DNA from 2 places in the Pontivivens nitratireducens genome. Region 1 is predicted to be linked to the other one. Evidence: riboswitches for the same ligand, from Rfam matches in the RefSeq annotation. Region 1 holds a riboswitch; the other holds the start of a gene.
The links. Region 1 has a riboswitch for cobalamin ahead of G8E03_RS05215 (energy-coupling factor ABC transporter permease). Riboswitches for the same ligand answer to the same signal wherever they lie in the genome.
Positions count from the first base shown of each region.

Region 2: linked by a shared signal. The riboswitch ahead of G8E03_RS14975 (CbtB domain-containing protein) and the one ahead of G8E03_RS05215 (energy-coupling factor ABC transporter permease) in region 1 are both predicted to bind cobalamin.

Region 1 covers NZ_CP049811.1:1,065,076-1,091,880, reverse strand. Annotated here, with positions in the region: gene G8E03_RS05315 (branched-chain amino acid aminotransferase) at 1-202, shown strand, start outside; gene G8E03_RS05310 (NAD(P)H-quinone oxidoreductase) at 226-1,212, shown strand; gene G8E03_RS05305 (ribonuclease T2 family protein) at 1,216-1,845, opposite strand; gene G8E03_RS05300 (DUF1013 domain-containing protein) at 1,978-2,724, shown strand; gene G8E03_RS05295 (putative bifunctional diguanylate cyclase/phosphodiesterase) at 2,843-4,840, shown strand; gene yidC (membrane protein insertase YidC) at 4,945-6,759, shown strand; gene G8E03_RS05285 (MOSC domain-containing protein) at 6,756-7,505, shown strand; gene G8E03_RS05280 (CatB-related O-acetyltransferase) at 7,486-8,127, shown strand; gene yihA (ribosome biogenesis GTP-binding protein YihA/YsxC) at 8,218-8,868, shown strand; gene argB (acetylglutamate kinase) at 8,887-9,789, shown strand; gene G8E03_RS05265 (SixA phosphatase family protein) at 9,885-10,397, shown strand; gene G8E03_RS05260 (hypothetical protein) at 10,474-10,695, shown strand; gene G8E03_RS05255 (monovalent cation:proton antiporter-2 (CPA2) family protein) at 10,807-12,558, shown strand; gene G8E03_RS05250 (SMP-30/gluconolactonase/LRE family protein) at 12,656-13,483, opposite strand; gene G8E03_RS05245 (2-dehydro-3-deoxy-6-phosphogalactonate aldolase) at 13,476-14,084, opposite strand; gene G8E03_RS05240 (2-dehydro-3-deoxygalactonokinase) at 14,078-14,956, opposite strand; gene G8E03_RS05235 (SDR family NAD(P)-dependent oxidoreductase) at 14,953-15,723, opposite strand; gene G8E03_RS05230 (PLDc N-terminal domain-containing protein) at 16,053-16,217, shown strand; gene cobO (cob(I)yrinic acid a,c-diamide adenosyltransferase) at 16,282-16,893, opposite strand; gene cobF (precorrin-6A synthase (deacetylating)) at 16,886-17,659, opposite strand; gene G8E03_RS05215 (energy-coupling factor ABC transporter permease) at 17,727-18,395, opposite strand; cobalamin riboswitch at 18,477-18,690, opposite strand; gene cobA (uroporphyrinogen-III C-methyltransferase) at 18,707-19,432, opposite strand; gene G8E03_RS05205 (cobyrinic acid a,c-diamide synthase CobB) at 19,429-20,724, opposite strand; gene cobM (precorrin-4 C(11)-methyltransferase) at 20,721-21,506, opposite strand; gene G8E03_RS05195 (cobalamin biosynthesis protein) at 21,503-21,847, opposite strand; gene cbiE (precorrin-6y C5,15-methyltransferase (decarboxylating) subunit CbiE) at 21,849-23,039, opposite strand; gene G8E03_RS05185 (cobalt-precorrin-6A reductase) at 23,038-23,766, shown strand; gene cobJ (precorrin-3B C(17)-methyltransferase) at 23,742-24,491, opposite strand; gene cobI (precorrin-2 C(20)-methyltransferase) at 24,488-25,204, opposite strand; gene G8E03_RS05170 (precorrin-8X methylmutase) at 25,209-25,838, opposite strand; gene G8E03_RS05165 (precorrin-3B synthase) at 25,841-26,805, opposite strand, start outside.
Region 2 covers NZ_CP049812.1:208-4,976, reverse strand. Annotated here, with positions in the region: gene G8E03_RS14985 (mobilization protein) at 1-152, opposite strand, end outside; gene mobQ (MobQ family relaxase) at 981-2,249, shown strand; cobalamin riboswitch at 2,328-2,532, shown strand; gene G8E03_RS14975 (CbtB domain-containing protein) at 2,566-2,742, shown strand; gene G8E03_RS14970 (CbtA family protein) at 2,747-3,448, shown strand; gene G8E03_RS14965 (hypothetical protein) at 3,526-4,023, shown strand; gene G8E03_RS14960 (DUF1636 family protein) at 4,020-4,352, opposite strand; gene G8E03_RS14955 (MerR family transcriptional regulator) at 4,449-4,769, opposite strand, start outside.

The DNA.
Region 1 (26,805 bases):
CACGCTGTTGTCGCAGGACGGCATGACGGTGGAGGAAACCTCGCTCGGGGTCGAGGATTTCGCCCAGGCGGATGAGATTTTTCTGACCGGCAACGCCTCCAAGGTTACGGCAGTCAAGCGTTTCGAGGATCGCGAATTGCAGCCCGGCCCGGTGGCCACGCGCGCACGGGCGCTGTATTGGTCGTGGTCCGGCGCGGCCTGATCCATTTTCACGAGGACTCTTCAATGACCGACATGCGTTGCATCGAAATCTCGAAACCCGGCGGACCGGAGGTTCTGGTCGAGGCCCGTCGTCCCATTCCCGTGCCCCAGGCCGGGCAGATCCTGATCCGCACCAAGGCGATCGGCGTGAATCGCCCCGACGCGCTGCATCGCGCCGGATCGTACAACCCGCCCCCCGGTGCCTCCGACCTGCCGGGGCTGGAAGCAGCCGGAGAGGTCACGGCAGTCGGCGAAGGCGTCAGCCGCTGGTCGGTGGGCGACGCGGTCACCGCCCTGCTGCCCGGCGGTGGCTATGCCGAATACGTCACGACACCGGCGGAACATGCGCTGCCGATCCCCGACGGTTATTCGTGGGAGCAGGCGGCGGCGCTGTGCGAAACCTTCTTTACCGTCTGGATCAACGTGTTCGATCGCGGCGGCTTGCAGGCGGGGGAGACGTTCCTCGTCCACGGGGGCACGTCAGGGATCGGCACGACCGCGATTCAATTGGCAAAGGCGCGCGGCGCACGGGTGATGACCACCGCCGGCACCGATGAGAAATGCGCCCGCTGCCGCGAGCTGGGCGCGGACCTCGCCGTCAACTACCGCGAGGCCGATTTCGTGAAGAAAGCGAAGGCGTTCACCGACGGGCGCGGCCTGGACCTGATTCTCGACATGGTTGGCGGAGACTACATTCCCCGCAATATCAAGGCACTGGCCGAAGATGGCCGCCTGTCGATGATCGCTTTCCTCGGCGGACCCAAGGCGGAGGTAAACTTCGCGCAGGTCATGGTGAAGCGGCTGGTGCTGACCGGATCGACCCTGCGCCCGCGCAGCGATCTGGTAAAGGCGGACCTGGCGCGCGCGGTGGAACGTGAGGTCTGGCCCCTGCTGTCGGCGGGCACGATCGCGCCGGTGATGGACTCGACCTTCCCCCTGGCGGAGGCAGCCAAGGCGCACGCCTACATGGAAAGCTCCGCCCATATCGGAAAGATCGTATTGGTCCCCTGACGATCAGCGCACGGGCGGCAGGCTGGCCGTGCGCGAACAGTCGCGAATCACGTCGCGCCCGCAGCGGCGCGGTTCCAGATCGCGGGTCAGGCAGATGCGCACCTCCTGAATGCGGCCATCCTGGCAGGTTACGGTCACGCCGTCCGCCTCCAGATCGTCATTGGCCTCCAGAAAAGCGGCCTCGATCACCGACGGGTCGAGCCGCAGAGTCTCACGCACCTGACGCAGGATGTCCGGTCGCTCGATGCTCTCGTAAGCCTCTCGCGACAGGGCGAAATAATCGGTGGCGCGCAGCCCGGAACACCGCCCGTGCTTTTGCCACTGATGCCATGCGGACCCGCCGGTGCCCATGATATCGGCCATCGCGCCGGTCTGGCGCCGCGACGGATCGCCATTGGACGTGCGGCAATAGTCGGGCCAGCCCGTCTCGTATTGCGGCCACAGCCCGTGCAGGACGAAACCCAGCGCCCGGTCGCATTGCGGCGATCCCTGCGCATCGCCGGTCGCGGCACACCATGAGGGCGACCAGCTCAGGCTCAGCACGTAGTAATCGAACTCTCCGGCCTGATCCTGCTCCCGATCCTGCGAACTGACCGGCAATGCCAGCATGAGAAAGACCAGAAACCATCGCATGTCGAAACCCCTTTATCCTTCGCCCTCTACCGCCTATATACGGTGAGAATTCCCCAAACGGAAACGGACTGCGGCCCCGGCCTACCGATTTCTCGGCACGGGAGAAGATTGCAGTTTTCTGAAAGGCACGACATGGCGCTTCCTATCATGCAGAAAGCCACCGCCGTCTGGCTGGTGGACAACACCACACTCAGCTTCAAGCAGGTCGCGGACTTCACCGGTTTGCACGATCTGGAGGTTCAGGGCATCGCCGACGGCGAGGTCGCGGTCGGGATCAAGGGCTTCGATCCCATCGTGAACAACCAGTTGACGCAGGAAGAAATCACCCGCTGCGAGGAAAACCCCAAGGCCAAGCTGCAATTGAAATACAATGCCGCCGCCGAGGGCGAGCAAAAGCGCAAAGGCCCGCGTTATACTCCGCTGTCCAAGCGTCAGGACCGCCCTTCGGCCATCGCGTGGCTGGTCAAATTCCACCCCGAACTCAGCGACGGCCAGATCTCCAAGCTGGTGGGCACGACCAAGCCGACCATCCAATCGATCCGCGACCGGACGCACTGGAACATCGCCAATATCCAGACAGTCGATCCGGTGGCATTGGGCATGTGTCGTCAGGGCGAACTGGACGCTGCAGTTGCAAAGGCCGTCGCCGCGAAGGCGAAGAACGGCGATGTTTTGACGGATGATGAGAAGCTGCGGCTGATGAGCACGGACGAAAGCCTCGCCTCCGAAAACCGCATTCCCACCGCGATGGAGGGGCTGGAAAACTTCACATTCTCAGACACCGCAGCCGACGCACCCGAGCGGGAGAAGGCGCTGCCGGACGCGGAGAGCCTGTTCAATCTGCCCGACAGCGATGATGAGGATGAGAGCGACGATTAATCGCCCTCTCCACCGTATTGAAGGGCCGGGGCATCGCTCCGGCCTTTTTGCATGTGCACTGTTAATGGGTTCGCAAGGAACCGACCGCTAGGGTCACCTCGTCAGGCGGAGGGGCGACGTGATCAGATCGAGCGGTAAGGTATGGCTGGGCGCGCAGATTTCGCGGCGCGCGATGGTTGGCAGCCTTGCCGGCATGGCAATCATGCTCCTGCTGACCGGGTTCGAGATGACCGCGATGCACGAACAGCTCGGACGAATCGACGCGATTTCAGCGCAGCAGGTGCTGATCGAACGCCAGATTTCCGATCTGCGAAGCTACGCCACCACCGCGCGGCATCTGTCGTTAGCGTCAGAGGAAACACTGGCAAGGCAGGATCTGGTGACGCGGCTCGACCTGCTCACCACGACGATTTCCGCGCGACAGGATATGTTCGCGTTCGGGCAGTCTGCACAGGGGATCGCCGCATCGCTCGACTACAGTCTTGCGAAACTCTTCGCCCTCGCGGCTCTCATTCGCAACCCTACGGAAGGATTGCCGATAGGCGATATCGTCGAGCAGATACGTCTGCTGGCGGGGGACGACCTAAATGCGACGCTGCGCGATTGGGCAGGCACGCTTTCGGCCGATGCGGCGGATGCGCGCGGGCGCATCCGATTCGCATTGATCACGCTGGCAGGAATCGTATTGCTGGCGAGCCTCTCGTTATGGCTCTTTGTTCTGCGCCCTCTTTCGCGCACCGTGCTGGACGGCACCGAACACGCACGTGCGCTCGAAGATGCGCTTGCGCATACCGCCGGGCATGATCGGCTGACCGGCCTGCCGAACCGGAGCCGTTCCGCCGAGCTGATAGACCGGCACATCACCCGCCGCCGCAAGGAAAGTGTAGGTCTGATTCACCTCAACCTTTGCCATTTCCACATGATAAATGAGGAATTGGGGCATGAGGCGGGCGATCAGGTTCTGGTGGAAACTGCCCGGCGCTTGCTGCAGAGCATCGGTGAGAGGGAGTTTGTGGCACGGATCGGCGGCGATGAGTTTCTGATATTCGCGACCGATGTCCCCACGCCCGACAACCTGATGGCAAGGGCCGCTGCCTTGCGTCGCACGGTTCGCGAGCCCTTCGACCTGGCGCAGGGTGCGCGCCACATGGATTGCGTGATCGGCGCGGTCTGGTCCGCAACCGGAACGACGGACGCCGAATCGCTGAGTGTTCGGGCAGACATCGCGCTGCGCTCCACCCTCAGCGGAGAGGAGGGCCCCCTGCGCTTGTTCACGCAGGCGATGATGGAGGAGGTCGCCCTGCGCGACGCGCTCAGCCGCGAATTGCGCAGGGCCTTGGAAAAAAAGGAGCTGGTCGCCTTCTTTCAACCGCAGGTCAGTGCTCAGGGGGGGGAGGTAACCGGGTTTGAAGCGCTGATTCGCTGGAACCATCCGACACGCGGCCTGCTATCACCGGCGAAGTTTCTGAAAATAGCGGAGGAGATGGGACTGGCCGATCAGATCGGCGCGCACATGCTGGATCAGGCTCTCGACGCGTGGCAGGGCTGGGCGGCAGCCGGATTCGCAGTGCCGCACGTTGCGGTCAACTACTCAGCCGCGCAGCTCGCCGACATCCTGCTGGCCGATCGTATCAAGTGGGCTCTCGAACAACGCGACCTGCCGGTGGACTGTCTGGCGCTGGAGGTCGTGGAGACGGTGGCCATCGAAACAGACGATGCGCTGGCCGTACGCATCATCCGCAACCTTGCCGAAGCGGGCTTCGCGATTGAACTGGACGATTTCGGCACCGGCCATGCCTCGATCGCGAACATCCAGCGCCTGCGCGCCAGCCGGATCAAGATCGACCGCAGTTTCGTATCGGGCATCGACCAACGGCAGGACCTGTCGGTCATGGCGGATGCGATGGTGCGCATGGCCACGGCGCTGGGTGTCGGCACAATTGCGGAGGGGGTCGAAACAGCGGAGGAGCGTGCGAAAGTCACCGCCCTGGGCTGCACATCGCTGCAAGGCTATAACATCGCCCGCCCCATGGCGTTCGAGGATACGCTGCAGTGGCTGGCCGAACATCGCATGCTCAATCACGGCCGAAGGCGCAGTCGCGCGGCCTCGGCATAGGGCCGGTTGCGGTGGCCATCGGGGGGAAAGCCCTTGACCTTTAGCGATGTGACCTGTTGAACGCCTGCATCCCGTCAATATCAGCCGCGCAGGGGCTACTTTGCATGCAAGACGATAACAGAAATCTGATCCTGGCAATGGGGCTCAGCCTCGCTGTGCTGCTTGGCTGGACCGTTCTCTTCCCTCCGGTCGAGCAAACGCCGCTGACAGCCGAGCAGCAAGCCGTCCAGCAAGAGCTGCTGGGCGACGTTGCAGATGGCACCCCCGCAGGTAACATCAGCGTGCCCGCAGTCGATACGCCGGTTGTCGAAAATCGAGCTGCCGCCCTGACCAGCGTGGATCGTGTTGCGATCCGGACCCCCAGTCTGAGCGGTTCGCTTTCCCTGACTGGCGGACGGGTCGACGATCTGCACCTGACCCACTACCGCGAAACGCTGGATCCCGATAGCGAAACGGTGACGCTGCTCAATCCCGCAGGTGGCCCGGCGGCATATTACGTGCAGCACGGCTGGGCGCCCGCCGGTGGCCTGCCCGCCGATCAGGTTCCCGGTGCGACCACAGAATGGCAACTTGAAAGCGGTGAGGCCCTGACCCCCGACACGCCCATTACCCTTAGCTGGGACAACGGCGCCGGTCTGATCTTCCGCAAGACGTTTACCGTGGACGATGATTACATGTTCACCGTCACGCAATCCGTGGAAAACACGACCGATGCAGCCGTGCGCATGTACCCCTACGGCATCATCGACCGCATCGGTGAGCCTGAGACCATCGGCTTCTACATCCTGCACGAGGGCGTGGTTCGAGAGAGTGACGGAGAGATCAACGAGATCGACTACGACAACATGCCGGACAACGATTTCGACGTGCGTGAGAACGCGAATGTCGATCTGATCGACGTCCAGAACAGCGGCTGGATCGGGTTTACCGACAAGTACTGGATGACGACCCTGATCCCCGAGGGCGGGCCGTTCACATCGGTGGTGCGCTATTCGGACCGCACGGAATCCTATTCCACCCAGGTGCGGATGCCGGTGGTTGAGGTTGCGGCAGGTTCGCAGACCGACAGCACCTCGCGCCTGTTCGCGGGTGCTAAGGAACGTGACGTGCTGACCCGCTACGAAGACGCGCTGGGTGTGGAACGTTTCGTGGATTCGATTGACTGGGGCTGGTTCTTCTTCCTGACGAAGCCGATCCACTGGCTGCTGACGCTGTTCAACAGCTTCCTCGGCAATTTCGGTGTCTCGATCATCCTCTTGACCCTGTTCATCAAGGCTCTGCTGTTCCCGCTGGCGTACAAATCCTACGTCTCGATGTCGAAGATGAAGAAGCTCCAGCCCGAGATGGAGGCGATCAAGGAGAAGGCCGGTGAGGATCGCGCCAAGCTTCAGCAGGAGATGATGGCCCTCTACAAGAAGGAAAAGGTGAACCCCGCCGCGGGTTGCCTGCCGATCCTGTTGCAGATCCCGATCTTCTTCTCGCTGTACAAGGTGCTGTTCGTCGCGATCGAGATGCGCCAGGCGCCGTTCTTCGGCTGGGTGCAGGATCTCAGCGCGCCCGACCCGACCTCGTGGATGAACCTGTTCGGTCTGCTGCCGTTCGAGGCACCGGACCCTGCCAGCTTCATCGCGATCCTGTCCATTGGTGTCTGGCCGATCCTGATGGGCATCACCATGTGGTTGCAGCAGAAACTGAACCCGGCACCCGCCGACAAGACGCAGGCGATGATCTTCGCGTGGTTGCCCTTCGTGTTCATGTTCATGCTGGGCCGGTTCGCCGCAGGACTGGTGATCTACTGGGTGGCGAACAACACCATCACGTTCACGCAGCAGTACCTGATTATGCGCAGCCAGGGCGTGAAGGTGGACCTGCTGGGCAACATCCACTCGAAGTTCCGCAAAAAGAAGGACGCGGAGTGATCCGGGTCTCCGCCCTCTGGCGCCATCCGGTGAAGGGAGTGGGGGCGGAACCACTGCAATCGACAATCCTGCGGGCGGGTGAATGCCTGCCCGGGGACCGCGCCTTCGCCATCGCGCAACAGGGGGCGGAAACGACCGGCACCTGGGCTGCATGCCGTAATTTCGTGCGTGGCGCAAAGGCGGGGAGCCTGATGGCTGTATCCGCCCGGCCCGATGGGGATAACTATATCTTCACTCATCCGGACCGGCCCGACCTACGGGTCGCCCTGCCCGCACAGGGCGATGACCTGATCGAATGGATCAAACCCCTCTACCCCGACAACCGGCCTGCGCCCGAACGACTGGTCACATCCCGCGAGCAGGGGATGACCGACGCCGCGTTCCCGTCGATCTCCCTCCTGTCGGATGCCTCACGCAGCGCGCTTGGTTCGGCGGCGGACGCGACGCTGGATCGCCGTCGGTTCCGGGGCAATATCTGGCTGGACGGGTTGGAGCCGTGGAAGGAATGGGACTGGATCGGCAAACGCCTGCGCATCGGGGCTGCGCTGTTGGAGGTTCGCGAACGGATCACACGCTGCCGCGCGACTCATGCCAACCCCGTTACAGGGCGCGATGATCTGGATTTGCTGAACGTTCTGGCGCAAAACTGGGGCCACCGCGATTTCGGTGTCTATGCCGTTTGCGTCGAGGGCGGTGAAGTCCATATTGGCGATGAGGCTACCGTGCATGACCGGACCCGATCCTGATACGCGCCACCCGCTCGAACACGCGCCCGGTGTGGTCTTTCTCAAGCCGTTGGCCGCTGGCCGCCCGAATGTCGAAATCGGGGATTTCACCTATTACGACGATCCCGCGCGGGCCGAGGATTTCTTCGAGCGCAACGTCCTCTACCACTACGATTTCATTGGCGACTGCCTGCGGATCGGCGCGTTCTGTGCCATCGCCACGGGCGCACGGTTCATGATGAATGGCGGCGCACATGCCATGGGCGGGTTTTCGACCTTTCCGTTCAATATTTTCGGTCATGGCTGGCAGGAGGGATTTGATCCCGCCACATGGGTGGCAGAACAGCGCGGCGATACCATCGTCGGACCCGACGTCTGGATCGGGCGGGACGCCACGATCATGCCCGGTGTGACCATCGGGGCCGGTGCGATCATCGCGACCGGCGCACTGGTCACCCGCGACGTCGCCCCCTATGCCATCGTCGCGGGCAATCCCGCGGTCGAGATTCGCCGCCGGTTCGACGCCGACATCGTGGACAGGTTGCTGGGGATCGCCTGGTGGGACTGGCCGGTGGATAGGATCACGCGCAACCTCAACGCGATCCGCGCTGCCGATATCGACGCGCTGGCGAACGCAATTTGATCTCGCACCCGGACGGCGCATGAAGTATCCCGAAGCTCACCGTCCGGGCCGATCGCCCGCGACAAGGACAATTCTGGAAGGTGCCGCCCCATGACCCCTCGTTTCCCACTGGCCGAAACACCGGACGCGGCGGCGCTGGCAAAGGGCCGCTCGCTGTTTCTGGGCCCGTGCGAATTCGTGAAGGGCGTGGTCGCGATGGAGGGTTTGCCGCCTGCGGACCGACTGGAATTCTGCATGGCGGGCCGCTCGAACGTGGGCAAGTCCAGCCTGATCAACGCGCTGACCGGACGCAAGGCATTGGCGCGGACCTCGAACACACCCGGCCGTACGCAGGAGATCAACTTCTTCGCGCTGGCCGACACGCATTACATGGTCGATCTGCCCGGCTACGGCTTCGCCAAGGCACCCGTTGCGGTGGTCGCGAAATGGCAGGCACTGCTCAAGAACTATCTGGCCGGGCGCCAGACCCTGCGCCGTGTCTTCCTGCTGATCGACAGCCGCCATGGCGCGAAGGAGGTGGACGAGGAAATCATGTCCGTGCTCGACCGCGCGGCTGTGCCCTTCCACACCGTAATGACCAAGATCGACAAACCGCGCCCGGCTGATCTGGAAGCATCGCTGGAGCGCACCCGGCAGATCATCGCCAAGCATCCGACCGCCTATCCGGAAATCATACTAACCTCCTCCGACAAGGGGGACGGGGTCGAGACCCTGCGCGCGATCATCGCGGGCCTGAACTGAGAGTTGGGGATGGAACTGATGGAAAAATCGACTGCATCGAGCCGCGACTGGCTCGCCACCGCGCGCACCTTGTCCGAGGCGCTGCCCTATCTGCAACGCTATGACGGTGCGACGGTCGTGGTCAAATTCGGCGGTCACGCAATGTCCGACGACGCGGCGATGGAACGCTTCGCCCGCGATATCGTCCTGATGAAGCAATGCAACGTGCATCCGGTCGTGGTTCACGGCGGCGGGCCGCAGATCAATCAGATGCTGGAACGGCTCGCCATCAAATCCGAATTCATCGACGGCAAGCGCGTGACGGACGAGGCAACGGTCGAGGTCGTCGAAATGGTGCTGGCCGGCCGCATCAACAAGCAGATCGTGCAGGCGATCAACGATCAGGGGGGGCGCGCCGTGGGGTTGAGCGGCAAGGACGCCAAGCTGATCGTGTGCGACAAGGCCACCAAGACCCGCAAGGATCCTGACAGCAATATCGAGAAGGTGCTGGACCTCGGTTTCGTCGGGGAACCGTCGGAAGTGAACCCCGGCGTGATCAAGCTGTTCACGGACAGCGATTTCATCCCCGTCGTGGCTCCGATCGGCGCAGGTCGCAACGGTGAGACGTTCAACATCAACGGCGACACCGCCGCCGGTGCGCTGGCCGGTGCATTGAAGGCGGATCGCCTGCTGCTGCTGACCGATGTCGCCGGAGTCAAGGACGCCGACGGCGATGTGGTCACGCGCCTGACCCCCGCCGACGTGCGCCGCCTGACGGATGAGGGTGTCATCTCCGGCGGGATGATCCCCAAGACGGAAACGGCCCTGCACGCGATGGAGAAGGGCGTCGGTGCCGTGGTCATCCTGGACGGGCGCGCGCCCCATGCCTGCTTGCTGGAACTGTTCACAGAACATGGTGCGGGTACCCTCATCAAGGCCTGATTGTCATGGCCAGCGCCCGTGCCGCTGGCATCGGGCGGTTCGATTTTCCCCGCAACGTCCTTGATTATGACAAGGGTTTAATTCGGTATTGCTGCATGAAGAGAATCGTTTTGATCCGCCACGCAAAGTCCTCCTGGTCCGATCCAGATCAGGAGGATATCGCGCGCCCCCTCAACCAGCGCGGGCGTTTGTCCGCAGCGCTGATGGCCGCACAGATCGTTGAGCTCGATGCGGCCCCGGACGCCGTATGGCTGTCGCCCGCCGCCCGCACGGTGGAGACGTGGGAGCGCATGAAACCGATCCTGGGTGAGGTTGAGGCGGAAACGCACAAGGCGCTCTACATGGCCGATCCGGACACGATGCTGAAAATCCTGCAGTCCACGTCACCCAAAGCCAAAACAGTGGCGATCGTGGGGCATCAGCCCGGCGTCAGTGCCTTCGCGCGCAAGCTGTCCGACGGAAAAATCGGGCCGACCTGCGCACGGGCCTTTACCCATTTTCCGACAGCCGGACTGGCAATCCTGTCCACTCAGGAGGAAAAGTGGTCAAAGGTCACATTCAAGTCGTGCCGGTTCGAACATTTCTCGGTTCCCAAGGATCTGGTATGACCCCCACCACCGGGACACCCTTGTAGTCGTCTCAGGGTGTATACACATGATAACCAGTGGAGTTGGAGGGAATCACATGAATGCCATTCGATCTATGGTCCGGGCCGCTCAAACGATCCTGTCGGGTCGCAATGCGGATATTTTCATCGAAATTTCCAATGCGACGGGCGTGTCCGCGTTCCGTCTGGCCGGTATGACGCGATCTGAAATCCTGCAAACGATCCGTGATGCGGGCATTCCCCTGTCCACGATTCCGATGCACATCGTCCATGCGCTCGGTCTGGTTCACGCCGACTGATCGGCGCAACCTACTGGTTTTCATGCCATCATACAGTTGAGGCCGGCCCCTGCGGGGGCTAGGGTTGTGCCATACCCACCGGCGGGCGGGAACCATCTGTAGGAGGGGGCAATGGCAACCGAAGTCACGACCGATCCTCTTTTGCTGTCTGCCGCCATCTTCCTTGGTTCTGCCGTCATCGCCGTTCCGATCTTCAACCGGCTGGGTTTGGGATCTGTGCTGGGCTATCTGGCCGCCGGTGCCGTGATCGGACCGTTCGGGCTGGGCCTGTTCAGCGATGTGGACGGCATACTGCACTTTGCCGAGTTCGGCGTCGTCCTGCTGTTGTTCATCATCGGTCTGGAGCTCAAGCCCGCGCGGCTGTGGCGATTGCGGTCCGACATTTTCGGGCTGGGAACGCTGCAAATCGTCCTAACCGGAGCGATCATCGCCGGGTTCTGTTATCTGGCGGGAGTGTCCGTTCCCACGTCCATCGTGACCGGGGGCGCGCTGGCGCTCAGTTCGACCGCATTCGGTGTGCAGATCCTGCGAGAGAAACAGGACCTGAACGCGCCCTACGGCGACCGGGCGTTTTCCATCCTGCTGGCGCAGGATCTCGCCATTGTGCCTCTGTTTACTCTGGTCGCGCTCCTCGGGCCGGCCTCCACGCCGGAGGGGAACGTCTGGATCGAGGGCAGCATCGCGGTGGGGGCTGTGCTGGCGCTCTACGTGACGATCCGATATCTGATGCGCCCGTTTTTCAGGGTGATGGCCGCCACCGGCTCAAACGAATTGTTCCTGTCCGCGGCATTGCTCGTGGTAATCTGCGCGGCCCTGTTGATGAACGCAGCCGGGCTGTCCATGGCGCTGGGGGCGTTCATCGCAGGCGTCCTGCTGGCGGAGAGCGAGTTTCGCCACCAGTTGGAAACGGATATCGAGCCGTTTCGCGGATTGCTGCTTGGCCTGTTCTTCATGGGCTTTGGAATGACGCTCGACTGGTCGCTCATCGCGGATTTCTGGTGGATCGTCACCGGCGGAGCGCTGGGGTTGTTCGTGGTCAAGGCGCTGGTGCTGTACGGGCTGTCGCGGTTGTTCCGCTCCCCCCATGCCGACGCGCTGCGGATCGCGGCGACCATCGGTCAGGGGGGGGAATTCGCCTTCGTCATGGTGTCCCTCGCGACCAGCGCCGGGATCATGAGCGGGACTGTCCCCTCCACGCTATCGGCCATCGTCACATTGTCCATGGTGCTGACACCCGGCGCCGTCGCGCTGGCAGAACGCATCCTCGACCGTGGGGAGGACGAGACCGCCTGCGGAATGAACGGCCCGGACGCGGCAAAGCAGACGCGGGCCATCGTCGCGGGGTTCGGGCGTGTGGGGCAGATCGTCGCGCGGCTGCTCAGAATGCGGGGGGTCGAAGTTACGATCATCGACAACTCACCCCGCCGCATCCGCATCGCGGAAACCTTTGGCACGCGCGTTTATTTTGGCGACGCCCGCAGGCTCGACATTATGGAGAGTGCCGGGGCAGGACGCGCGGATATTCTTTTTCTGTGCATAGACGACAGGAACGGTGGCGTCGAAACGGTGGAGAAACTGCGCGAGCGGTTCCCCCAGTTGAAGATATTCGCCGACACCTATGATCGCTTCTCTGAGAACCTGATGCGTGCGGCCGGCGCTGATTTCGTCATTCGTGAAAAGTTCGAAAGCGCGCTTCTGCTGGCGCGTCGGGGCCTCGAGGAACTGGGCGACGCGGAAATCTGCGACGATCTGATCGAGGAATTCCGCCGGCGGGACGAGGAACGCCTGCAACTGGAAACCCAGCATGGTTCCGTCAAGGCGTTGGAAATGTTGCGTCAGAAATACGTGTTGGATGAGGAATAGCGCACGCCGCATCCCGTGTGACGATCCGTAAATTTCGGAACACAGGGGGCAAAAGACGGTTCACCGTCACTGCCAGACCTCGGACCTAGGTTCCGGCTTACAAGATCACCCTCGGTTCACCGCACCCCGGCACACCATCGCAAACATGAAAGACCGCGCCTGACAGGGGGTCGGCGGCGCGGGACGCCGCGTCCATTCCCTCATATGCGGTGGTCGCGTACAGGGCCCCTTCCGGCGTCAGGGCCGGGCATGTGACCTGCGCCACCGGCAGATGTTCCACATGATCCACCCTCCCGTCCGGGGCATGTCGCACAATCTGTCCGGCACCCCAGCGCGCCGACCAGATATAGCCATCCGCATCGCAGATCGCGCCGTCACATCCTTCGGCCTCCACAAAGAGTTGCCGTCCTGCCACAGGCCATCCCTGCCCGTCCAGCGCGACGGTCCAGATCGTTTTGGCCGCCGTATCGGAGAAATACATCCGGTCCCCCTGCGGTGCGAAGCAGATCGAGTTGCAGATGGTGATGCGGTCGAACATCTTGCGGATTTCGCCTCTATAGTAGCGGTATATCGCCCCCGCACCCGGCTCTGCCGTCCGGCCCATCGTTCCGATCCAGAATCCTCCATGGGGGTCCGCGCGCCCGTCATTCGAGCGGGTGGCGGAATTATCCGCCTCCAGTGGCGCGACGAGGGTCCGCGCCCCGTCGTCGATGTCGAACATCCACAGGCCGGTTTCGCTGGCGATCAACAACGTGTCGTGATCTATCCAGCCCGCCGCGGAATGGGCTTCGTCAAAGGACCAGTCGCGCGCCTTGGTGTAGAGCCGCTTGCCCAGAATATCGAACCAGAACAACTCGCCCCGGTCAGGGTGCCACAGCGGCCCCTCCCCCAGTTCGCACAGGCGGTCGTCATAGATCTCAGCCATCGAAGACCCCGTCATAGGCGGTGACGACGGCTGCGGCCCGGTTCGCCACCTCCCGCGGCGACATCCCCGGTTTGTAGAGGGCGGAGCCGAGACCGAAGCCATCCGCGCTGGCCGCCGCCCAGTCGGCAAAGTTCGACGGCCGCGCCCCACCCACGGCATAGACCAGCGTCCCCTCGGGCAGCACGGCGCGTATGGCTTTCAAGCCCTCGATCCCCGCCATGCCTGCGGGAAACAGTTTCAGCGCGTCGGCTCCGGTCTTGAGGGCGGCGAAACATTCGCTGGGCGTGAAAACCCCGGGAAAGGACTTCATTCTTAGGGTTTTCGTGCAACGGATCACTTGCAGATCGCAATTGGGCGATACGATGAAGGTGGCCCCGGTTTCCTTGACCGCGGCGACCTGCTTTGTGGTTAGAACCGTGCCCGCGCCCAGTTCGGCGCAGTCCCCCACCGCGCCGACCATGTTGCGGATCGAGGTCAGCGGATCGGGGGAGTTCAGCGGCACCTCGATACGTGTGATGCCCGCAGTGACCAGCACCTCGGCAATCGCCGCTGCCGCCTGCGGCTCAACCCCGCGCAGGATCGCGATCAGATGTCTCATGATGCCTCCCGCGCGGCGATCAGACCCGCCAGCACCATAGCGGTTCCGTCGTGACATTGTGCTGTCAGGCCCACGGCCTCCAGCCCTGCGCGATAGGTTTCAGTCACGTTCGGCGCGCCGATCAGGGCGACCTCTTGCCCCAACCAATATGGCTTCATCGCCGCCAGTTCCACACCGAGCAGGGTTCCCCACAATCGCGCCCGCGCGGCTGCACCGTCGCTGCCGTTGAGCACTTCCGCAGCCCGGATGCCGAACAACGCCGTGGCCAGCCGTTCGGGCCGTGAAAGCGCGTCGTCCAGCGCCGTTGCGAAAGCCTCCCCGTTCCATCCGTCGCCAACTGAATGATTCAGGACGGAGCGTTGCGCCAGCAACTGAAACAACTCACCCGTCATGGCGGTGCGGAAATGGCAAAGCTCGCCCGCGCTGATCCGCGCCCATTTCGTATGGGTTCCAGGCAGGCACAGCACGCCGTCGAAATCCGGCTGCCCGGACAGGAAACCGGCGATCTGCGTTTCCTCACCCCGCATCACATCCGCCGGTTCGGCCTGCGATGCGCCTGACAGGATGTGCACGGTCAAGCGCGGATCCTGCGTCGGCGCGATGACGGTACGCGCGGCGGGCGCGCATGGCACGGGTTGATAGGGTGCTTCGATCCAACCCTCTCGCGAACCGACCGTTCCGCAGGCCCAGACGTCCACCGGCCCGTCGATCCAGTCTGATACCAACGTCAGCAAGGCCCCCTCGAACTGCTCGCGGTCCAGCACGTTTCCACCTGCGTCCGAGGTCGCCTCGGCCACGACATCGCGTCCGTTCATGGCCCAGACCCGCAGGTTCGACATGCCCCAGTCGGCGGCGATCCATTCAGCTTTCATCATCCGGTAAACACCACGCCGCCATCCACGACCATTGCCTGAGCGGTCATCATCCGACTGGCCTTTGACGCCAGAAACAAAGTTGCATCCACGATGTCGCGCGCGACGAGGTGCTCCTTCAGGCATTGCCCGTTCAGATGCTCCCGCAGGGAATCCTCGGTGGCCCACAAGTCCATCTGACGATCGGTCAGGACCCAGCCGGGGACCAGCGCGTTGACACGGATCGCGTCCGGCCCGAACTCACGCGCATGGGTGCGCGTCAGGCCCAAAATCGCCGCCTTCGCTGCGACATAGGCCGGATAGCCCGCATTGCCCATGCCATAGGACGCGGAGGAGAAATTAACAATCGCGCCGCCCCCCGCAGCGCGCATTCTGGGCACCACATGCTGCGTGGTAAAGAAGTGCGGACGCAGATTGACCGCGTGGTTCCAGTCCCAATCTTCGACCGAGTAGTCCAACGTGTCGTGCCGCGTGTCGTTCGCGGCATTGTTTACCAGAACTGTGATCGCTCCGAACTTGTCTGCCGCCTCATCCATACAGGATTTGAGGTGATCGACATCGGTAATATCGCATTTCATGAAATGGGGGCGGTTGGCGTGTTCACGCTCCATCCGGTCGCAGAATTCCGTCGCATCGGAACGTTGGACGAAACTGACATGCGCCCCCGCAGCAAGGAACCCTTCGGTCAGGGAGGCCCCGATACCGGAGCCGCCGCCGGTGATGAACACCGACTGTCCGGCAAGGTCATGAAAGGTCGCGTATTCGGTCATCAATGGCTCTCCCGCGTGAGGGGGCGGATATCCCGGCCCAGTAGATCAAGGTCAGTAGATTGGGGTCGGCGTTCCGGTGCGTCTGCATTACAGGATATAGCTTGGAATGGCTTCGGGTATACACCCAGCCCAACCAGCTTGACCGTGATGAAGACCCCACCCATCGGGCGGGGATGTGCTGATCATTGGCCCGCTTCGATCCGGCCCACGTGATGCTGTTCGACGCGAAGTCGGCAACCGGGGTTCGGCAGCGACAACTGACGCGGAACGGAACCAATTCACGGCTGCGCTGTTACTTATACAATCGCAACTGAACGGACGGACTGAAAATGGAATTCATTCTTGGAATTATCTGGCTCGGACTCTGGCTCTGGGCACTGATCAAGATTCTCGGCTCGAGCGCAAGCACGGGCTCAAAGGTACTCTGGGTTCTTCTGGTGCTGGTGTTGCCAGTCATCGGATTCATTATCTGGTTCTTTGCCGGACCAAAATGACCTAAATCATATACTTACGCTTGACGCGGCAGGGGAAACCCTCGCCGCGTCTTTCATGTCCGGTTCAGAACTCGACGCCGACCTGCGCCTTGATCCCGTCGCGGAACGGATGCTTGATCAGCGACATCTCCGTCACCAGATCGGCGGCCTCGATCAGTTCGGGCTTTGCGTTGCGACCGGTCAACAGAACATGGGTCATCTGCGGTTTTTGGGTCAGCAGGAATTCGACGACCTCGTCGATGTTCAGATAATCGTAGCGCAGCGCGATATTGATCTCATCCAGCATCACGAACTGGATATCGGGGTTCAGGATCAGCTCCTTCGCCTTGGCCCAGCCTGCCTCGGCCGCCGCAACATCGCGCGCGCGGTCCTGTGTCTCCCAGGTGAACCCCTCACCCGAGACGATGAACTGGCATTCGTCCGCGAAGCGTTCGCGCAGGAACGTCTTCTCACCCGTGTCCCAGTTGCCCTTGATGAATTGAACAACGGCGCAGGGCATTTCGTGCGCGATGCATCGCATGATCATTCCGAAGCCGGAGGAGGATTTGCCCTTCCCCGGACCTGTATGGACCATGATCAGGCCCTTCTCCTCGGTCTTGGTCTGCATCATCTTGTCACGCGCGGCCTTGATCTTGCGCATCTTCTCCGCATGGCGGGCGTCGGTGTCATCACTCATCGGTGTCTCCTCGCGGCGTCTGGCGACGCATCAGATAAATATCCATGATCCAGCCGTGTTGGGCCCGGGCCTCGGCCCGTGCGGCCATGATCTGCGGTGCGGTCTCGGCCAGGGGGCCGGACAAGTTGATCTCCTGCACCATCCCGGCATAGCCAGACCACCAGATATGCACCCCTTTGGGCGGGATGGACTGAAAACTGCATTGCCCGTCCAGCATTACGGCCAGCGTGTCCACGCCATCGGGCCAGCCGGCATCGCGCAACTGCCGCCCGGTGGTCACCGTGAATGGTGCGCCCAGATCGTTGATCGGGATGCGGTGCGCCGCTGTCAGCGCCTGAAGGCTGGTGATGCCGGGCACCACGCGCACCCGCAACGGCAGAATCTTCGCAACCCGATCCGCAATCCGCAGCGTGCTGTCATATAGCGATGGATCGCCCCAGACCAGAAACGCGACCTTGCCCTGTGGCCCCAGGTTTTCGCGGATTTCCCGCACCCAGATCGCCGCAATCGCATCGTGCCAATCCACGACGCGGGCATGGTAGTCCGGCGTCGCCTCATCCCGCGTCGGCAGATCGAAGGACACGACCCTCGTTCCTCCGGTCAGGACCGTATCGCAAATCTGCCGTCGGACCCGCGCCAGATCGGATTTGTCCTCGCCCTTGTCCGGGATCAGAATCAGATCCGCATCGTTCAGCAACCGGGCCGCCTGCAAGGTCACATGCTCGGGATTGCCGGTGCCGATACCGATCAGCATCAGGTCGATCATCGCTGACCCCTTATGAAAAACGCGGCCCCCGTGCAGGGACCGCGTTCGCGTACTGGATTGGCCTGGATCAGGCTGCGTTATGCAGGCGCGGCGTGAACAGCTTGTTGTCGCGCATGGCCTTGGCACCGGCCAGCAATCCCAGATCAAGCAGCGGCTCGATCAGCACGACCGTCATGTAGGCCGCACCGAATGCCATGACGGAGGATACATTCTCCGCGCCGAAGCCTTGGCCGTAGAACGCCCAGAACGCGACCCAGGCGACCGTGCCGCCCTGGAATGACGCGGACAGCGCCACGACCTGGCGGTAGCTCAGATCGACATAGGCGGTGCCCGGCGCGATAACGCGTGCGGCGATCGCTTGCAGCGCGAACAGCGGAACCAGCAGCGTGGTGACGTTCATCGCGTATTGCGGCAGGTCGGTCGGCGCCAACAGCATCCCTTGCAACAGCAGGCCAAGCGCGAGGCCAATTGCAGCCGGTGCCGCGCCAAGGATCAGGAACAGGCTGGAACCGAGGATGAAGTGAACCTCGGACACGCCGACAGTGAAGTGCGGCAGCACCTCGAAGAACACGAAGACCGCGACCGTCGCGACCAGCGCCCGCGCGATCAGCGCCACGGGGCCGCTCTCCAGCAGCGTGTTCCAGGTCAGCTTCGCGGCATAAACACTCGCCCCTGCTGCGGTGGCATAGCTCAGTCCGATCTTGGCGCCATCAACGAGGCCCGGTTCGATATGCATGTAGTTCATCCTTTCAAGACCGTCTCACCCGACGGCGTTTCAGTGCTGGGCCGTGGCCCGGTTTCGCGCCCCCCGGTTCGCCTTGCGAGGGGGATGACGGCAGGTCTCCTGACTTGCGGGTCGACATCCGTCCGAACCTTCCCAGCCCGGGGGCCAGTGGCATTCATCGAACGGACTCTCCGCCTACAGTTGCGGGGGCAGTCCCGGTATTGGCGTGGCTTCAGCACACCGCACCGTGTTCCCTTTTGATCCCGACATCGTGATATCGCCGGGAACCGTCCCTTTCAGTTGCCATGCTGCAAAGCCGTGTGTCAATCGTCGCCTTGGGCCAATGCTCCGAAAAGGATCAGGGCGGGCGTGGTGCTGCTGGTGGCCTCCAGCCGGGTTGCCAGTGCCGCGACACTCATCCGCTCGACGCTCTGCTCCGGTGTGCTGACGGCATGGGCCAGCAGCGCGGGCGTGTCATGGGGTAGGCCGGCATCCATCAACTGCCGCGCCAGTTTGGGCCATGTCCGCTTGCCCATGTAGACGACGGTCGTGGCCTGCGGATCGGCGAGGGCGGACATGTTGATATCCTCGGGCAAGGCACCCGCGATGTCGTGACCGGTGATGAACTGCACCCGCCGCGCGACCAGTCTGCGCGTCAACGGAATACCGACAGCCGCCGCCGCGGCGGAAGCTGAGGTGACACCTGGAATGATCTCGTACTTCATCCCGGCGGCCCGCAGCGCCGTCAGCTCTTCCTCCAACCGGCCAAAGATGCCCGCATCGCCGGATTTCAAGCGCACGACATGCTGGCCTGCCTTGGCGTAGTCCACCAGCAGCCGGCTGACGTGATCCTGCGAGGGTGAGGCCCGCCCCGCCCGCTTTCCGACGCCCACCAGATCGGCATCCTTGCGCGCATGATCCAGAATCGGCCCGGCGGACAGGTCGTCGAACAGGATCGCGTCTGCCTTGCCCAACCGGTCCACCGCCTTGAGCGTCAGAAGTTCCGGGTCGCCGGGACCGGAGGATACGAAGCTGACGAAACCGCTCATGTCCCCTCCGCCGTGATCAGATGAAAGAACGTGCCAGTGGCATGGTCGCGGCGCGATCCGGTCTCGACCACCGGCTGGCCATTCGCGTCGGCCACCTCCGCGAGGGGGGCGTCGGGCTGCTCCAGAATCGAAGAATAGTGAAACTCATGCCCGCGCAGTTTCTGCCCGTCGGCCAGCGTCGCCATGCGGTAGCCCAGATGCATCTTGCGCTTCTCATACGAGGTCACGAGGCCGAGCAGCCCGGCCATCTCATGCCGCACCCCGTCCTTGTCGATCAGCGCCTGGCCCATCGCCATGTAGCCACCGCATTCACCATGCACCGGCCCTGTCCGGGCGAAGTCCCGCAAACCGTTCAGATAGGTCCGCGCCGCCGCGATCCGTCCGGCGTGAAGCTCGGGGTAGCCGCCGGGCATCCACACCACATCCGCGCTCGGGTCGGGCGCCTGATCGGCAAGGGGTGAGAACGGCAGGATCTCGGCCCCTGCGGCGCGCCAGCCATCCTGAATATGGGGATAGACGAAGGAAAACGCGGCATCCTGCGCCAGCGCTATCCGCTGACCGGGCGGAACAACAGCCGCCAGCGGCGCAGCCTCGGGCATCGGATTGCACCGCGCCGCTGCCCGCAGCGCCTGCAAATCGAGGTTGTCGCGAATGAACGTCGCCGCATCGTCCAGCAAGGTGTCGATGCCCTCATGCTCCAACGCCTGGACAAGGCCGAGGTGACGCTCCGGCATCTCGGTGTGGCTGTTGCGGGGCAGAGCGCCGAAGACCTCTATCCCGGCGGCCTCCATCCCCTCGCGGATCAGGCGTTCGTGTCGGGGGCTGGCCACCCGGTTCAGAACCACGCCCGCGAACGGCATGTCCGGGCGCAGGTCGCGAAAGCCCAGCGCCGTCGCTGCCGCCGATTGCGCCTGTCCCGACACGTCGATCACCAGAACCACCGGCCAGCCGTTGCGGGTGGCCATGTCCGCACTGGCACCGGTGCCGGATCGCCCGTTCAGCGGCACACCGTCGAACAATCCCATGGACCCCTCGGCCAGCACCAGATCGGCACCTGCCGCGCGCGCGCTCAACCCGTCCAGCAAATTGGCATCCATCGACCACGTGTCGAGGTTATAGGACGGTCGCCCCGACGCCGCGTGGTGAAAGGCCGGGTCGATATAATCCGGCCCGCTCTTGAACGCCTGCACGGTCAGTCCCGCATCGCGGTAGGCGCGCAGCAGGCCCAGCATCAGCGTCGTCTTGCCCGTCCCCGACGCGGGGGCGGAGATCATCAGGCCCGGCGGCATCATTCCGTCCCTTCGGGGAACCGTGGCTGGGTCCCGACAGGCCGGAACCGGCGGTCATAATCACCGGCGTAAAGCTGGCTTTCGTCGAAGCCTTCGGCGGCCAGCGCCGGACCGACGAGGATCAGCGCCGTGCGCGCCACTTCCTCACCCACCGATGCCTCGATACTGCCCAGCTTCGCCCGCACGACCCGTTGATCGGGCCAGCTGGCCCGCCAGACCACCGCCACCGGACAGTCGGGGCCGTAGTGAGGGGTCAACTCCTCCACCACACGCGACAAGACATGCACCGACAGGTGGATCGCCAGCGTCGCGCCGGTCCGCGCGAAATTTTCCAGCGTCTCGCCGGAGGGCATCGCGCTCGCTCGGCCCGAGGTGCGCGTCAGCACGACCGATTGCGCCACGCCGGGCAGCGTCAGCTCGTTTTCCAGAACCGCCGCCGCGGCCGAGAATGCCGGAACCCCCGGCGTCACGTCATAGGGAATGTCCAGCGCGCGCAGCCGGCGCAACTGCTCACCCATGGCCGACCAGATCGACAAATCGCCCGAATGCAGCCGCACCACGTCCCGCCCCTGCGCGTGAGCCGAGGATATTTCCGTGATGATCTCATCCAACGACATCGGCGCGGTGTTCACGATCCGCGCGCCCTCGGGGCAATACTCCAGCAAGGCCGCGGGCACCAGCGATCCGGCATACAGACACACCGGGCAGGCCGCGATCAGGTCGCGCCCGCGCAAGGTGATCAGATCGGCGGCCCCCGGCCCCGCGCCTACGAAATGTACGGTCATCCATCCTGTCCTTCCGCTATGGCGGCAGTTGCCATGCCATCCGACGATATCCGCCGGGTTACTATCAGGCGCGCCTGCGGTCCAGCCGCGACCAGCGCCGTTGCCTCCGCCAGGGAGCCTGTTCCGAATTCGGCCAGCACCCGGGCGGAGGTCGTCGAGGTCTCCACCCCTGCCAGTGCAGTCTGTGCCACCCCGACCACCGGCAGGCCGGGGATCAGGCCGCGCAGGGCTTCCGCCTTGCGGTCCAGCGTGGCCAGGGCATCCACCTGCGCACCGCCCAGCGCGTCATGGATCGCGGCGGCAGTGGCCTCGGCGCGAAACCCGATTCCCGCAACTTTCATCCTATGATATTCCTTTCACGACGCTCCACTGCGTGACGGGACGCGCGGCGATCCAGCCGCGCATCCGCCCCAGCGGTTCGGCCTCAGCGATGGAAAACTGCATCAACCGGCCCCCGTGATTGGCATGCCAGCCAGCCAGCAAGGCCTCCGTTTCCAGCGTGACGCCGTTCATCAGCAGGCGCGCGCCCGTCGGCATAGCGTCCCAGACGGCTTGCAACATCGCCTCACCCGCGCCGCCGCCGATGAACACGGCATCGGGCGTGGGCAGTGCCGCCAACCCTGCGGGCAGCCGCGCGGTGGTGACGCCTATCCGGTGATCCAGCCCGAATTGTGCCGCGTTCGCGACGATATTTTTCGCGCGGTCCGCCCGCACCTCCACCGCCGAGGCGCTGCCCCCCGCCGCCAGACACCACTCCACACTGATGGAGCCGGAACCGGCCCCCAGATCCCACAAATGTTCCCCCGCATGGGGCGCGAGGGTCGAAAGGGTCAACGCGCGGATCGGTTGTTTGGTGATCTGTCCATCGCTCTGGAAAAGATCGTCCGGCAGGCCGCAGGTGCGCGGCAGGCCGCGCCCACGCGCCTCAACCGCCACCACGACGGGCGCGCATATATCCGTCAGGTCGAAGGCCTGCGCCGTGCAGGAACGTACACGTTGCTTCGGACCGCCCATCGCCTCCGCCACGATAACGCGCGACGTGCCGAAGCCTGTTTCGCACAGATAGGTCGCCAGCTCCGCCGGGGCCGCGCCATCGCGCATCGTGCAGATCAGCCGCGCGCCATCCTGCAACACGGGCCGCAAACGCGCCATCGGGGCCGCGTGCAGGCCGATGCATTGCACCGCCTCCATCCGCCAGCCCAGCGCCGCCGCGACCAATGCGAAGGTGGACGGCGCGGGATGCGCGGCCCATGCGCCAGGGGGCAAGGCCTCGGCCAGCATCGCCCCGGCCCCGAACCAGAACGGATCGCCCGAGGCCAGTACGACCACCCGCCGATCCTGATGCGCCAGGACCGGCGCGATCGAAAACGGCACCGGCCAAGCCGCGCCCCGGGCCCCGGCATCCACCAATTCCAGATGTCGCGGCCCGCCGAATATGATATCGGCTGCGTCCAAGGCCCGAAGGCTCGCCGCGCTCAACCCGTCGCGACCGCCTTCGCCCAATCCGATGATCGTGATGCGGGGATCAGACATGCGCGTACTCCTGCTCGGCGGCACGACCGAGGCCAACCGCATGGCGCAAGCCCTGCACGCGGCGAAGATCGACGCCGTCTATTCCTATGCGGGACGCACGCGTCATCCTGTCCGCCAACTGATCCCGACCCGTTCGGGCGGCTTCGGCGGTGTCGACGGCTTGCGCGCCTATCTGGCATCCGAGCGTATCACGCATGTGATCGACGCCACGCACCCCTTCGCCGCGGGGATGAGCCGGAACGCCATCGCCGCCTGCGACGGACCGCTCTGCGCCCTCGAACGCCCCGCATGGCAAATTGAGGAAACCTGGACCCGTGTGCCTGATATCGAGGCGGCGGCCAGCGCCCTGCCCGACCGCGCGGCGCGGGTCTTCCTCGCCATTGGCAAGCAGCATATCGGACTGTTCGCGGACACGCCGCACCACTATCTGCTGCGCCTGGTGGACCCGCCCGCCGAACCGTTGCCCCTGCCGCGTGCGAACGTGATCGTCGCCAAGGGGCCGTTCGATTACGCCACCGACCTCGCCCTGCTGCGCGACCACGGGATCGAAGTGATCGTGTCGAAAAATTCCGGCAGCGAGGGCGCACGGGCAAAACTCGACGCGGCCCGCGCCCTGAACTTGCCGGTCATCATGATCGACCGGCCAGCGATACTCGCACGCACTGTTTTCGCGACGCAGGCCGAGGTTATGCGCTGGCTTACTCATTCAGCGGATCGCGGCGTATAGACGAACCGGCCGACGCGCCGCGTGTCCCGGTTGCCAACGATGACGACGGTGCGCATATCCGCCATGTCCGGTGTCGCCTCGTCCAACGTCACTGTCACGATCCGTTCCTCATCCGTGCTGACCGCGCGGGCGAAGGAGATCAGCGTGTCGCCGCCGCATTCCTCACGCAAGATCTCCAGCGCGCGCGCGAACTGGTGCGGCCGGCTTTTCGAACGTGGATTGTAGAACGCCATGGCGAAACCGGCGCCCCCCGCCGCGCGCAACCGCGTTTCGATCAAGTCCCACGGCTTGAGGTTGTCGGACAGGTTGATCGCACAGAAATCATGGCCCAGCGGCGCGCCGATGCGCGCCGCCGCCGCCAGCATGGCGGTGATGCCCGGCAGCACCTGAATATCCAGTTCGCGCCATGCCTCCGGCCCCGCTTCCAACGCCTCGAACAGGGCTGAGGCCATGGCGAAGACGCCCGGATCGCCTGACGACACCACGACGACGCGCCGGCCCTGCGCCGCCATATCCAGCGCATGTGCAGCACGGTCCAGTTCCACCCGGTTGTCACTTTCATGCAGGGTTAGCCCGTCGCGCGGCGCGATCCGGCGCACATAGGGGATATAGCCCACCACGTCCGTCGCCTGCCCCAATGCATCCTGCACCTGCGAGGTCACGAGCGCCTCATCCCCCGGTCCCAGACCCGCGATCACGACCCAGCCCTGCGTCGGGGCGTTCATGGTCTGCGCCCCTGTCCATGCACCACGACGATGGCAAAATAGGGCACCTCACCGTCGAAATCGGTCAGCTTCATCACCTTCTGCCCCGGCATCGTGCCACGCTCGACCAGCCAGGCGCGATCCAGCTTTCCGGCGCGCTGCAAGGCGCTGCGCACGCGCGGCAGGTTGCGCCCGATCTTCATGAAGACCAGCGCGTCCGACCCCTCGGCCCGCGATGCCAGCTCATCCTCGGGCAATGTCGCCATCAGAACCGTCAGCACGTCGTCGCCCCAGGTGATCGGCTGATCCGTCGCGGTCCAGCAACCGGACATGCCGGTGATGCCCGGCACGACCTCGACCTCCACCCGCCCTTGCAAGCGGGAGTGAAGGTGCATGAACGAGCCGTAGAAGAACGGATCGCCCTCGCACAGAACGATCACGTCACCGCGCGCCGCGACATCCGCCAGCCGGTCCGCCCAATCGTCGTAGAAAGCGGCCAGCGCGGATTTGTATTCCGGGCTGCCGAAATGCAGTTCCGTTGTCACCGGGTATTCCATGGGATATTCTGTCACGCCGTCCGCCAGCATCCCCTCGACGATCCGGCGCGCCTGCCCCGCGCGGCCCTCCTTGCGGAAATACGCCACATGCGCCGCACCCCGGATCAAACGGTCGGAGCGGACGCTCATCAAATCGGGGTTGCCGGGGCCCAGACCCGTGCAGATTACCTTGCCCATGCTCTCACTCCTTGCGGCTGGCCAGCGCGTTGATCGCCGCCACCGTGATGGCCGATCCGCCCAGCCGCCCCACGACCGCAACACTGGGCACAGGGGGGGCCGCCATCAGCGCGGCCTTTGATTCCATCGCTCCGACAAATCCGACCGGGCAGCCGATGATGGCCGCCGGGCGCGGGCAATCCGGATCCTCCAGCATGTTGAGCAGATGGAACAGAGCCGTTGGCGCATTACCGATCGCCACCAGCGCCCCGGCCAGATGCGGTCGCCATAACTCCAGCGCCGCAGCGGAGCGTGTGTTGCCCATCGCCTTTGCCATTTCGGGCACGCGCGGATCGCGCAGAGTGCAGATCACCTCGTTTTCGGCGGGCAAGCGCGTGCGCGTCACCCCCTCGCTGACCATATGGGCGTCGCACAGGATCGGGGCGCCTGCCTCCAACGCGGCGCGCGCGACGACGGGCATATCGCCGGAGAAGGCGATGTGCTCCTCCAGCCCGACCATGCCGGCGGCGTGGATCATCCGCACAGCGACGACCTCCTCCTCGGCGGTGAAGCGCGACAGGTTCGCCTCACGCCGGATCGTGGCGAAGGATTCCAGATAGATGGCCGCGCCATCGGTCACATAGGTATGGGGCATGGTCAGCCTTCGAATAATTCGTGGGGTGCCGCGATCAGCGCACACGGGTCGAGGTCTGATCGCACCGGCGCGTCACCGGCACAACCGTTTCGGATCAGAACGAAGCGTCCGCCAGACTGCCCGGTCAGGGTATAATCCTGCGGACGCGGGTGGGCGCAGCCCTTGGCACAGCCTGAAACGTGCAGCCCCTTGCCGGGGGGCAGCGCGCCTGCGAGGGCCTTCGCCACCTCGCGCGTTGCGACCAGACCCTGCGCGCAATCGGGCGCACCCGGACAGGCGGAGACTCGCAGCACCGGATCATCGGGGCGCAGGATATCGGGGTGATCCGGGACCACGCCCCCCTCGACCAGCAGCATTCGCCACGGGGTCAGGCGCACGGTGCCAAGCGCGGCCAGAACCTCCGCCCGGATTCGCCCGAAGGCAAAGCCCGCCAGCCCCGTCCTATCGACCGTACCAGCCGGGCGCGCCTCAGCCCCCTTGAACCGATGCGGAAGCGGTCGCACCAGCCGGGCCATGCGCTTTTCCGTGCCGGTCCGGAACCACCGTGCCATGTCCAGCGCGACGGTGACGGCGGTGTCGGCGTTGACCGCACAGCCCTCGCCCGCGCCATCGGCCCGGCAGATCAGACCATCACGTCCACGCTCGATCCGAATATCGGCGGAGGTCTCACGCAGCAGTGGTGCCGCACCGCAATCCACCGCGAACCCGAACTTTCCAGGCAGGTCCAGATCGACCGCGTCAACCAAGGCCGCTTGCAGATCGAGCGCAATCCTCTGCGTCAGGTCGCCGGTTGTCCAAAATGGCGAGATCACCAGATTACGCCGCGACTCGGCCGCCGGGTCCGAATCCAACAGGCCCAGGTCGCGCAAGCCGTCCTGAACGTCGCCCAGCGCGGGTTCCGCAACACCGCGCAGTTGCAGATTGGCCCGCGCCGACAGGTCGATCAGCCCACTTCCGAACCGCGCGG
Region 2 (4,769 bases), on a different replicon from region 1:
TCCGCCAAATCCATAAGCGCCCCGCCCAGGATCACCTTGCGCCGTGTGTCCAGTTTACGCTGTCTGGTGGCTTCCCGATTGCGCAGGGCCTGAAGGCGGGCCTTGGCCTGGGCGTATCGTTTCTCGGCGCGTTCGAGTTCTGTCTCTGCCAAACCGGCACCTCCAAAAATGCGGGCGGAATAAAACGGGATGTGGCGAAAAGGGGCTGCATCGAGTGTGGTCTTGCCACAGCCATCGTTAGCGCGTACCCGTAGGCCTGTAAAGGACAAGGGCGCACTTATGCAAACTCTCCACCTATGGCTCCAAGATTTGCGTGCGATCTCTCTGGGGCAAAGCCCCGGCCGATGGCCAACCCCTTCCGCCGCGATCCGCGACGGAACGAAAGGCCCTCCCGGCCTCTCGAACTCTCCAGGTCCAACGTCCGCCGTTGGATTGCGTCCGGAACGACAGCCCCAAAATCCCAACCGATGCCCCATAGTGGGGGCCGGTCTGTTTTTGTCTCTGCCGTTCCGGAGGGCGTTGATCTGTGGGGCAACAACCCCTGATCTCCGCCGGGTTTGCCCGAGGCAAACCGCCGATGTGATCCACCAAGCTCCCGCCCTCCATAAGGCTGGGGAGATTGGTGGATCACATCGGCAAGCCCGCGCCTCAGAGGTGCATCGCACCCCTTCGTTGGGGCTGTCTTTTTCCCGGAGGACCGCCCCCCATAAGGCTGGGGCCGGAGGGAAAAAGACAATTGGTCGTGGCAGCGATGGCCCCGGAACATACCGTTCCGAAGCCATCGACTTACGCCCAACAGGGAGAGGTGCAGCCCGTCCGACAATGAGGATGGTGGACAGGCTGCATCTCCCATTCTGCACGATCACTCCACCTCTTGTCACGGGCCAAGAGCCGGGCGGCACGGGTGTGCCTGGTGATGCCTTGCTGCGGTGCGCGCGGGCATTGCAATGGCGTTTGTCGTCTGCGAGAGGGGAGGGCGGATGGCCAGCTACCACCTCTCTGTGAAGACAATCAAACGCAGCGCCGGACGCAGCGCGACGGCGGCGGGTGCCTACCGTGCCGGGGAGCGCATCGAGTGCCAGCGCGAGGGGCGGGTTCACGATTACACCGCCAAGCGCGGCATTGAGAAGACCTTTATCCTGACCCCCAAGGATGCCCCGTCCTGGGCGCAGGATCGGTCCGCGCTCTGGAACGCCGCCGAGGAAAACGAGACCCGGCGCAATTCCGTCACCGCCCGCGAATGGGAGCTGGCGCTGCCCTCCGAGATCAGCGCCGAGGATCGGTCGCAGATCACCCGCCAGTTTGCCGAGGAGCTGGTCAGTCGCTACGGCGTGGCAGTTGATGTGGCGATCCATGCGCCGCACCGCGAAGGCGATCAGCGCAATCATCATGCTCACGTTCTGACTTCCACCCGCAAGCTGGAACCGGAGGGGTTCACAACCAAGACTCGTGTTCTTGATTCCGCGAAAACTGGCGGGGCCGAGATCGAGCAGATGCGCGGGCTTTGGGCCGAGTTGCAAAACCGGGCGCTGCAGCGGGCCGGTGAGGTAGAGCGGGTCGATCATCGGTCACTGGAGGCGCAGAGAGAAGAAGCTTTGAGCCAGGGCGATGCGCTGAAGGCCGAGGAGCTGAACCGCGATCCGGAGGTGAAGCTGGGGCCAGCGGCCAATGCGATGGAACGACGCGAGATGCGGACAGCGGAACGCGATGGTCGCGACTATGAACCTGTCACCGAACGGGGCAGGGCGGTTCATGCGGCCCGCCAGGCGCGTGCGCTTTTTGCCGAGATGCGGCAAAGGCTGGAACTGGCGCGGGACACTTACGGGGCCGAGCGTGACGCGGGGCAGGGGCGTGTGTCTGCCGGTCTGGCGGCGCTCAGGGCAGCGGCCAGCAAGGATCGGTCTGCGGATCGCGGAGATGGTGACATCCGGGATCGGCTGGCGCGGATTGTCGGGCGCGAGGAACACGAGGCCGGTGGGCAGAGTGTCGAAGAACCCTCGGACCTGCGGCGCGTCAATGACCGCTTGCGTGAAACCCTGGGCCGGTCTGAAGAGGCCCAGGCGGATCGGGGCGATGATGGAGAGGCCAAGCCGTCGATCCGGGAGCGGTTGGAAGGCGTGTTGAACAAGCCGCGTGAGACTTTAGATCGAGGTGACGACCGTGACGCCGAGCGGGATCGCGGCGACGAGAAGGAAAACACCCGCGAAATCGACAGGGAGATAGATCGGGACCCAGGCCTCAGTCATTGATGAGGTGTATTGTTGGATTATTCCAAGCAGTTTCACGTATTCCCCCCAACTTTACGATTGATGAACTTTGTTGAATTGCGTAATTATTGGGCGTTCGGTTCCATCCAATTTGGATGGGGGCAAGAGGGAACGCGGTGGGGTGCGTATATGCACTGAGTCCGCGGCTGTCCCCGCAACTGTAAGCGGCGAGTTCCAACTGAATATGCCACTGGAGTAATCTGGGAAGGCCAAGTGGATACAGAAACCCGTGAGTCAGGAGACCTGCCGGACGGAACAGAAACCACAATGCCTTCGGGGTGAAGGCAAGGAGGACACTATGAATGCTCAAAGCGCAACGGGCGCACAGGCGACACCTGCGACAAGTATCGGTGCAATGATTGCCGTGGCTCTGATTGGTCTTGGTATCACTTTTGTTGCAGGCCATGTTCAGGCTGAAACGCTTCACGATGCGGCGCATGATGTACGTCATGCCACCGGCTTCCCCTGCCACTAAGCGGATGTTCACACGTCTTTTGACCAGCGCGTTGTTCGCTGGAGCAGCAGCAGGGCTGATTGCCGCTCTGTTGCAGCTTTATTTTGTGCAGCCCGTATTGCTTCACGCAGAGCTTTACGAAGGCGGCGATCTTGTTCACTTCGGGTCTGAATCCGCCAACTCGGCTCATCCCGAATTGCCTGGCTTTGATGCGGTTCGCGACGGGCTCAGCATCATCTTCACCATGTTGATCTATTCCGGCTATGCCATGGTCCTTGTGGCATTGATGGCGTTGGCTCAAACGCGCGGAGCTGTGATCAACGCCCGTACCGGACTGATCTGGGGTATTGCCGGGTTTGTTGCAATACATTTTGCCCCCGGCTTTACGCTGGCCCCGGAAGTGCCTGGCGTTGCAGCCGCTGATGTTTTTGTACGCCAGATTTGGTGGTACGCAACAGTTATTGCTGCCGCAATTGCGATGTGGCTTATCGCCTTCGGTGGAAATTGGGCAGCCTGGGGTGTGGCGATTGTGCTGTTGTTGGTCCCCCATGTTATCGGTGCGCCCGAACCCGATGTGTTTACCGGCCCTGTCCCGACCGAAATCGGTGCGCTGTTTGCCGCACGGGCGTATGGGGTAGGTATGATGGCATGGGTGATGCTTGGCGGTTTTGCCGGGTATTTCTGGTCGCGCGAAGAGGCGACTGCCAATCAGGCGCAGACTGCATAAGCCAACAATGTAGCCAACAGGTTCGGGCGCACAATCCGTGCGCCCGAACCTGTTGTTTTGAGATATTGGACAATGATATGGATCGTTCACTTCCTCTTCTGATTATCGGCCTCGTGTTTGGCGGTGGTATTGGCTTCACCGTTGCGGCCGCAAACGGGATCACTCTGGGCGGTCACGATCACGCCGACCCTGCCCATCACGGGAATCATGCCCTAGCGGATACGGCGGGCAGTCACGATCACAGTACCCTGCTTTCTATGGCTGCGGATGCCTCTGCGCCCAGCTTGGCGGTGCACGCCATGCGCGATCCCGCCTCGGGATGGAATCTGCATGTAATTACCGAGAATTTTACGTTCTCACCACAAAATGCCAGCCGTGATCATGTGCCTGGAGAAGGGCATGCGCATGTTTATATCAATGGCGTGAAACTTGGTCGCTTCTATGGGCCATGGGTGCATCTCGACAATTTGCCCGAAGGCGAGGTTACGGTCGAGGTTACTCTGAACGCCAATGATCACCGGCCCCTTGCCGTTTCCGGTGTTCCGCTTGCTGAGATCGTCAGGATTGTCAACTAAAGTGCAGGCACGCGCCCCACGAGGCAGAAACGAAGTCGGCCACAAGGCCGAGCGTCCTCGATCCATCCGCGCGGGGCTTTCAAATAGGCGTGCAACGTAGCCACAATGTCAGCAATGTCTGACTGTGGGTCTACACCGGCAAAGAAGCAGGTCGCGCGCCCTGGTGATTGCAAGCCAAATGAGACGGGTTTTGCGCAGCCATTCATGCATTGCTGCTCAACGATTTGAACGCGCCCTTTGGTAAATGCTCGGTCAATGGCTGCACGCAATTCGGCCAGTTGCCCCCCGTCGCAGCCTTGGCAGATATGCAAAAGAACAGGATCACTCATCGGACGAGAAAATCCGGCGAAATATCTTAGTGAACAATGAGACAATCCCTTTGGTTGCGCAGCACTTCGACGGTAAAGCGTATGGGTCTGGATACGTCAGTGTTCATATCGGCAAAGCAGATGATCGGCCAGGGACGCAAGCACATAACACTCTTCAGACACGCCTTCGCCGTCACAACCTTTTGAAATCCTAACCAGTTCTTTTTCAAGTGCTCGTAACCGTTTGATCTTGGCCCTGACATTGGAGAGCTGCGAGACGACAATTTCTTTCGCGACCTGGCATGAACGATCCGGGTGACCCTGAAGTTCGATCAGCTGGGAGATTGCTTCAATTGAGAAGCCCAGATCACGCGCGTGCTTGATGAAACTCAGACGTTCTAGTCCCGATGCATCGTAGCGACGCTGATTGCCCTCGGT